One region of the Clostridium carnis genome, then DNA from elsewhere that is predicted to be linked to it. Evidence: a T-box and tRNA genes for the amino acid it is inferred to sense, from the RefSeq annotation. Region 1 holds a T-box; the other holds one or more tRNA genes.
The links. A T-box is a leader RNA that pairs with one kind of tRNA and senses whether it is charged. The one in region 1 lies ahead of leuS (leucine--tRNA ligase), so its partner is inferred to be a tRNA-Leu.
Positions count from the first base shown of each region.

Region 2: it encodes a tRNA-Leu, which carries the amino acid that the T-box ahead of leuS (leucine--tRNA ligase) is inferred to sense. The anticodon was not compared.

Region 1 is NZ_BAAHYS010000001.1:557,541-561,972, forward strand. It holds gene ACYQ1T_RS02760 (helix-turn-helix transcriptional regulator) at 326-1,270, opposite strand; T-box leader at 1,449-1,664, shown strand; gene leuS (leucine--tRNA ligase) at 1,715-4,165, shown strand; gene ACYQ1T_RS02770 (glycosyltransferase family 2 protein) at 4,209-4,432, opposite strand, start outside.
Region 2 is NZ_BAAHYS010000001.1:1,657,628-1,662,059, forward strand. It holds gene thrS (threonine--tRNA ligase) at 1-956, opposite strand, end outside; T-box leader at 1,086-1,304, opposite strand; tRNA gene ACYQ1T_RS07915 (tRNA-Leu) at 1,460-1,543, shown strand; tRNA gene ACYQ1T_RS07920 (tRNA-Gly) at 1,549-1,623, shown strand; gene ACYQ1T_RS07925 (HNH endonuclease signature motif containing protein) at 1,730-2,140, opposite strand; gene ACYQ1T_RS07930 (hypothetical protein) at 2,369-3,043, shown strand; tRNA gene ACYQ1T_RS07935 (tRNA-Gly) at 3,108-3,181, shown strand; tRNA gene ACYQ1T_RS07940 (tRNA-Lys) at 3,187-3,262, shown strand; SAM riboswitch class I at 3,571-3,678, shown strand; gene ACYQ1T_RS07945 (Na+/H+ antiporter NhaC family protein) at 3,768-4,432, shown strand, end outside.

The DNA of each region.
Region 1 (4,432 bases):
TATGTTCATCTTATTATTCAACCAAATTACTTGCACTTGATTAATGGTTATTATTTTTTACTTCCTTAATAATTATCTTCTATTTCAATTATTATTGCAATTTTATGATTTTATCCATGTGATTAATAATTTGTTTTTTAAGCAAATTATTATAGGAAATACTTCCTTAAATAAAGTATTTCCTATCCCCTCATAGTTAATATAAAATGTTGTATATACCTAATTAACTTTCACTTTATTAAATTTACATTCCTCATAGTTAATATATCTATGTTATTATATCAAACTGAATTAAAACTTCAACATGTAATATACTATGTTATTATTATAAGTTATTAATCATCTTTACTAAATATTCTTTTACCTCTTTCTTTAAGCTTTCCGGCTCTATTATTTTTACAGAATCCTTTAAGCTTAATATCCAAGACGTTATCTCAGGGCTTCCTTTCATTGTTGCTTTAAATATTATTTTACCATTATCTAGTTCTTCAATTACTTGATTGTCTACCCATATTCTTTCTTTAACTGTATTAGCCATAGGTGGACTTATTTCTAATTTTAAATTATATTCCTTTCCAGAGAATATACCTATATTTTTATCTTTATAATCACTTAATATTTTATCTATATCTATTGTCTTTTCAAAACTTTTCCCTGTAATTATATATTCACTTATTCTAACTAGTTTAAAAAATCTTATTGAGGATTTTAGTAAACAATTTGCAACAAGGTATGATTCTCCTTTATATATTAAAAGTTTATATGGTTCTACCCATCGTCTTGTTTTTAGACCATCATTACCTCTATATGTAATTATTATTTGTTTATTTTGTAAAATAGCCTCATATATACTTAATTGTTTTTTTGTAAGATTATCGTAATTTTCTTTCACTTTAGAATATGGAATTATTTGAGCTTCAAATAAATTATTATCTTTATTCATTATAGAATAATTTATTTTATCGATAGCCTTATTTATTTTTGAATTATCTCCATTAAAGGTTTCTTTCATACCATTTATAGCAAGTTTAAGTATTATTACTTCTTCTTTTGTTAGAAGTTGTTTAAAAGGTAAATACTTATCCTTCAATTTATATCCACCATTTGGACCTGGTATTGATTCTATAGTTACAATTTCATCTAATGCTTCTTTATATCTACTTATTTGTTTTTCTGATACTCCTAACTTTTCTGAAAGCTCTTTCTTTTTTATAAGTTTTCCGTAGTTAAGTATTAATAACATTTTTATTGTATTTTTTAAGCTACTCATATTCTCTTCTCCCCAATAGTTACTATATATTTATTATAAATTTTAATAAATGCTTTTTCTATTAAAACTTAATCTTTATAATACTATTTAAATTATATTTATATTTTTTAACTACTATTTGAAATATTTGACTTACCTAATAACCTAATATATAATAATTTATATTGAATTTAATAATGCTATTGTGTTGAATAGGAGTAGTACTATATCATTAATTCTTTAGAGAGCTGTTGGTTGCTGAAAAGCAGTGTTTTAATTATAGGAACTTGCCTAGGAGCTTACTTGTTAAAAGCAAGTACGGGTAACCCCCGTTATGAATTTAAGTGAGAAAATTAACTTTATTGTTGTTTTCTAATAAGAGTGGTACCGCGAAACAATGTCTTTCGTCTCTTAATTGAGATGAAGGGCTTTTTTTATATTCAAAATACAAGGAGGAAAAATATTATGGGTAACTACGGAACTTCCGTTGATAAAAAATGGCAAGATAAATGGGAAGAAGCAAATCTTTATAAATTTGATCCAAACAATGAAGGTGAAAAGCTTTATGTTTTAGAAATGTTCTCATACCCATCAGGTAGCCAATTACATGCTGGTCACTGGTTTAACTATGGACCTGTTGATTCATGGGCTAGACTAAAAAAAATGCAAGGATTTAATGTATTCCAACCAATGGGTTTTGATGCTTTTGGTTTACCTGCTGAAAACTTTGCTATTAAAACTGGAATCCATCCTAAGGATTCAACTGAAAAAAATATAGTAACTATGGAACAACAATTAAGAGCTATGGGAGCAATGTTTAACTGGGAAAATGAAGTTGTAACTTGCAGACCTGATTATTATAAATGGACTCAATGGTTATTTTTAAAGCTTTATGAGAAGGGTTTAGCTTATAGAAAGAAGGCTCCTGTAAATTGGTGTCCATCATGTAGTACTGTTTTAGCTAATGAACAAGTTTTAGATGGCGCTTGTGAAAGATGTTCAACAGAGGTTACTAAGAAGGACTTAACTCAATGGTTCTTAAAAATAACTGATTATGCAGATGAACTTCTTGAAAAGCTTGATACTTTAGATTGGCCTGAAAAAACAGTAGCTATGCAAAAACACTGGATTGGTAAATCTACTGGTGCTGAAGTTACTTTTAAAGTTAAGGATTCTGATATTAAATTTGATGTATTTACAACAAGAGTTGATACTTTAAATGGTGTTACTTATGTTGTTTTAGCTCCAGAAAATTCATTAGTAGATAAATTAACTACTGCTGATAATAAGGAAGCTGTAGAAAACTATAAAGATCAAGCTAAAAAACAATCTGATATAGAAAGACAATCTCTTTCAAGAGAAAAAACTGGTGTATTTACTGGTTCATATGCAATAAACCCAATTAACGGAAAAGAAGTTCCTGTATGGGTTGGAGATTATGTTCTTGCAACTTATGGAACTGGTGCTGTTATGGCTGTTCCAGCTCATGATGAAAGAGACTTTGCTTTTGCTGAAAAGTTTAATCTTCCTATAGAAAGAGTTATAACAAGTAAAAGTGGTAAAGATAATGAACTTCCTTACTGCGAATATGGAGTTTTAGTTAACTCTGGAGAGTTTGATGGTTTAACTACAGAAGAAGCTAAAGAAAAAATAGTTGAAAAGTTAGCTTCAAATGGTTTAGGCTCTGCTAAAGTTAACTATAGATTAAGAGACTGGTTAGTTTCAAGACAAAGATATTGGGGTGCTCCAATTCCAATGATACACTGCGAAAAGTGTGGAACTGTTCCAGTGCCAGAAAATCAACTTCCAGTTGAACTTCCATACAATGTTGAGTTTGCTCCAGATGGAAAATCACCTTTAGCTAAGTGTGAAGAGTTTGTTAATACAACTTGTCCATGTTGTGGTGCACCTGCTAAAAGAGAATGTGATACTTTAGATACATTTGTATGTTCATCATGGTATCAATTAAGATATCCAGATAATAAAAATACTGAAATAGCATTTGATAAAGATTTAATAGATAAAATGCTTCCAGTTGATAAATATGTTGGTGGTCCTGAACATGCTTGTATGCATCTTCTTTATGCTAGATTTATAACTAAAGCATTAAGAGATATGGGATATTTAAGCTTTGATGAACCATTTAAATCATTAACTCACCAAGGTTTAATACTTGGACCAGATGGATTAAAAATGAGTAAATCAAAGGGAAATACTATTTCTCCTGATACTTATATTAATCAATATGGTGCTGATGTATTTAGAATGTATTTAATGTTTGGATTTGCATACACTGAAGGTGGTGCTTGGAGTGATGAAGGAGTTAAATCTGTTGCTAGATTTGTAGATAGAATTGAAAGATATCTAGAAATTGCTAGAGAAGCTATATCAAAAGTGGAAAATAATAAAACTACTATTGATAAAGCTGAAAAAGAATTAAACTTCTGGTTACACAATGCAATTAAAGGTGTTACTGAAGATGGAGAAAAAATGCAATTTAATACTGCAATAGCTAGAATGATGGAATTTGTAAATGCATTCTCTAAATATCTTCAAGAAGATGTTAAAAACTTAGAGTTCTTAGAAAATACTTGTGAAAGCTTCTTAAAGATACTTGCACCATTTGCTCCTCACTTTGCAGAAGAACAATGGAGTTTATTAGGTAAGGACTTCTCAATCTTTAACCAAAAATGGCCTGAATTTGATGCAAAAGCTTTATCTCGTGATGAAGTTGAAATTGCTATCCAAGTTAATGGTAAAATAAAAGCTAAAATTAATGTCCCTACTGATTTAGGTGATGAAGGAATTAAAGAAGTATCTCTTGCAAATGAAAATATTATTGCAGCTACCGAAGGAAAAGCTATAGTTAAAGTTATAGTAATTAAAGGAAGACTTGTAAATATAGTTGTTAAGTAATAAATTTTAAGGGAAGCCATTTTAGGCTTCCCTTAATTTAAATTTACTCTGTAATAAATTTATCTATAATAAACTTTGGTCTTTCTTTAGTTTCTAAATAAATTTTACCTATATACTCACCAATAACACCTAAGCAAAGAAGCTGAACTCCACCTATCATCCATATAGAAGCTACAATGGTAGTCCAGCCTTGAACTGTTCTTCCTAAAAACCATACTATTAAAGAATATAATAATGCTATAAGACTTCCTATAAACATAATAAGTC
Region 2 (4,432 bases), 1.1 Mb from region 1:
ACAAACATTCCATCTTTGTAATGATCCCAGTGGCCTGAAACTTTATATAAATCATTTTTAGCCATATTAGGAGTTTTAGTTAAAGAGTAACCTCTTTTTTCTTCTTCATCTTCAACCCATCTTTGTAAAGTTTGAACTATTCTAGCTCCCTTAGGCATTAATAATGGTAAACCTTGACCTATATTTTCATCAGTAGTAAATAATTTAAGTTCTCTACCTAATTTATTATGGTCTCTCTTTTTAGCTTCTTCTAAAGCTTCTAAGTGAGCGTCTAAATCAGCTTTCTTTAAGAAGGCAGTTCCATAAATTCTTGAAAGCATTTTGTTCTTTTCGTCACCTTTCCAGTAAGCACCTGCACTTCTAAGAAGTTTTATAGCTTTAACATTTTTTAATGACATCAAGTGTGGTCCAGCACATAAATCAGTAAAATCACCCATTTTGTAGAATGAAATAACTTCATCTTCTCCTAAGTCATTAATAAGTTCAACTTTATAAGGTTCATTAGCTTCTTCCATAAGCTTTAAAGCTTCAGATCTTGGTAATTCAAATCTTTCTATAGAAGGATTTTCTTTTATTATTTTTCTCATTTCATCTTCAATTTTTACTAAATCTTCAGCAGAAAAAGAAGTATCTAAATCAAAATCATAGTAAAATCCATTAGAAATAGCTGGTCCTATAGCTAATTTAGCATTAGGATATAATCTTTTAACAGCATAAGCTAATACATGAGATATGCTATGTCTTAATGCATCTTTACCTTCTTCAGAGTCAAATGTACATATTGAAAGGTCTGAATCTTCATTTACAGTATGACGTAAATCTACAACCTCTCCATTAACAATACCACAGCAAGCATTTCTAGCTAATCCTTCACTAATTCCTTTAGCTATATCAAGAACTGAAATACCAGCTTCAAATTCTTTTATTGATCCATCTTTTAAAGTAATTTTAATCATAATAATTTCTCCTTTCAAAATTAAATATATAGTTATAAATTAAGTTAAATATCAGTGACGAATATCTTTTATAAAATATAGATAATACTTAAAAAATAAAAAAAGCCCTCGTCACAATTTCTATAATAGAAAAGGGACGAGAGCATTAAATTCCCGCGGTTCCACCCTTAATTGCCTAAAATAAATATAGTAGGCCTCTTAAAGTAAATATCGTAACGTGATAAAACGGACTTTATTAGAGTCACTCAGAGGGGGTCTTCAACTAATTTCATATAAGAATACTTCCACCAAATGTAATCTCTCTCTGAAAATGAAGTTTTAGTTTACTCTTCTCTTCAACGTGTTTTCATTATTTGTTATTAATTATAATAATATAAAATATTAATGTCAATAAAAGTTGAATTAAATATTCAAAATAAAAGAAATATTATATTACATAACATTGAGAATTTTTATAAATATATTGATTTTTATATAATAACTATTTATAATATAAAGAGTAAGCAGATGTGGCGGAATTGGCAGACGCACTAGACTTAGGATCTAGCGCCATTGGCGTGGGGGTTCGACTCCCTTCATCTGCACCATATTTGCGGAAGTGGCTCAATGGTAGAGCGTCACCTTGCCAAGGTGAATGTTGCGGGTTCGAGTCCCGTCTTTCGCTCCAAAAAATAACACAGTAAAGTACTGTGTTATTTTTTTATTTTAAATATGAATATATATATAGAAAAAAGGCTATCATATAATAGCCCTTTTAAATATAAAGTTAAAATTTAGCTAATATTAATACTATGAAAAAGTCGTTCAAGTTCAAGCTCTTCAAGCATAGTATAAGAATAAAGTTTACCACCCATAAGTGTTTTTATAATTTGTTCTTTAGAGTAACCTTCTTTAAAAAGCTTAAGTTTTTTAATTAATCTTTTTAAAGACGAGTTAGAAATATTTAGAAGTTTTAAAAGTTCCTTCGCAGTATAGTAATCCTTTGGTAGTAAATTAAAAAGCTTGTCTTGAAGTTCAAGCTTATATTTTAAATCAGTTTCTATACAGTGATGTGGACCAGTCTTTCCTCTATGGTGGTAATTACAAAGATATTTATAGTTTAGTTCTATATCGTAGCCACCTTCGTGTTTGTGAACTATATGATGAATATCTGCTGTTGCCCCGCAAATTTCACAGTGGTACAAATTAATGCCTCCTTTATAATATCCTTATATATAATTATAAGGTAAAAATAATTAAAACTCAAACTAATGACTAGTATAGTTTTTTCAGAATATTAAAACTATAAAGTGTTTGGAATTACCTCTTTATAATCCGAAAAAACGCTTGAAACATAGTAATACATACCTTATAATATATTGTATAAGGGATATATTATATTATAGTATTTTATAGAAAGAAAGGTGATAAAGGTGAGACATAATTATGATTCTTTCAACTATTGGGAAAGCTTAATTAATGAAAACAAAACTATAAGAGGGCATATGTTTATGGAAAAACTACCTACTGAAAAAAGCCTTTATATTCACACCCTAGTTTTTTGCAAAAATAATGGTATTAACAATATTTGGAGTTATTTCCCAGATGAAAATACACTTTTAGGATATATTCAATATTCATTTTTACAAGAAGCTTTTTACAAATGGATATATGGAAAAGAAAGAATGGTTGTTAAAATACCAAATGTACCAGTTGAAAAAATAATAGAAGATGGCGAAGCCAATGGAAAAATTACAAAAGAAGAATCTGAAAATATGAGAAAGCATTTACAAATGCTTAGAGCGTGTTGGGGATTACCAAGAGAGAAGCTTATAAGACAATTAAATAAATTTTCTAGAGATTTCAATAGAACTTGGTATGGAGATAATAGAGAATTTTTATATTTAAAAATATTTAGTACAGCGGAAGAACTTGGAGAGTTTGTTATAAATTCTAGTTATATGACTACTTCAGAAAGTGAATTTTCTGAAAAAACAGGAACGAGCATAGCATTATGGAAAGACATATGTAGAGATTCAGTTAAAAATAGAAGAAAAGGCGAGCAATTTAGAGATATTTTGCTAAAATCTTTAACAGAAATAATATAATTTTTAAAAATCTTATTGACAGTAATTAAAATAGTAAGTATAATAATTACTGTAAATAAGATTTGCGGGTGTAGCTCAATGGTAGAGCCCTTGCCTTCCAAGCAAGTTACGTGAGTTCGATTCTCATCACCCGCTCCATTTATGCGTTATTAGCTCAGTTGGTAGAGCACCTGACTCTTAATCAGGGTGTCCCGGGTTCGAATCCCTGATGACGCACCAAAAAGAGATTAACTTAAGTTAATCTCTTTTTTTATAGATAAATATTAATTAAATAAAAAAGAAAAAGTACCATATGGTACTTTTTAAAACATAAGGAGTTTGGGATTGGGACTTGGGGAATCCTATATTAAATTATTGGCTATATTTTTAATTTTTATACATAAATAAAAATTAAAATTTAAGATTTATTTTTCTAGAGTAGTAAATTATAAAAAAGATAAAAAGAGTCTTTTGTAAGAGGAATAATTTAGGCGTTGACATAATAATAGTATGTTGATAATATAATAATGTAAAATTAAAAAAATGATATCTTATCAAGAGTGGTGGAGGGACTGGCCCGTTGAAACCCAGCAACCAAAAACAATCATTAGTTTTTATGGTGCTAAATCCTGCAGGTTTATCCTGATAGATAAGAGGCGTATTATATACTTTTTTAAACTTGTAATTAATAGCTTCTGATTTTATCAGAAGCTTTTTTTACTTTAAAAATTAGGAGGATAGAATTATGAAAAATAAGGGAAGTGCTTTAGCATTGTTACCTTTAGGCGTATTTATAATAGTATATTTAGGTGTGTCGGTAATAGCAAAAGATTTTTATGCAGTTTCTGTTGTTGTACCATTTCTAGCAGCTACTTTAACAGCACTAATTATGAATACTAAAGTAAAGTTTGAAGAAAAAATAGAAATATTTTGTAAAGGGGCTGGAAATTCTAATATTTTATTAATGATACTTATATTTATTTTAGCAGGAGCCTTTGCACAGGTAGCAAAAGATATGGGAGCTGTTGAATCAACAGTAAATTTAGGATTAACATTATTACCTAGTAGCTTATTAATACCTGGGATATTTATTATAGCTTGCTTTATAGCATTATCAGTAGGAACATCTATGGGAACTATAGTTGCATTAGTACCAATTGCTGTTGGGATTGCAGATAGAACAGGAATAGTTATACCTTTAGCAGTTGGAGCAGTTGTAAGTGGTGCTATGTTCGGGGATAATCTATCAATAATATCTGATACTACAATTGCAGCAACTAGAACCCAAGGTTGTGAAATGAAAGATAAATTTAAAATGAATTTTATAATTGTTTTACCAGCAGCTATTATTACTGCGACTTTATTGTTCTTTTTAACTAAAGATTCAAGTGTAACAACTATAGAGGTTAT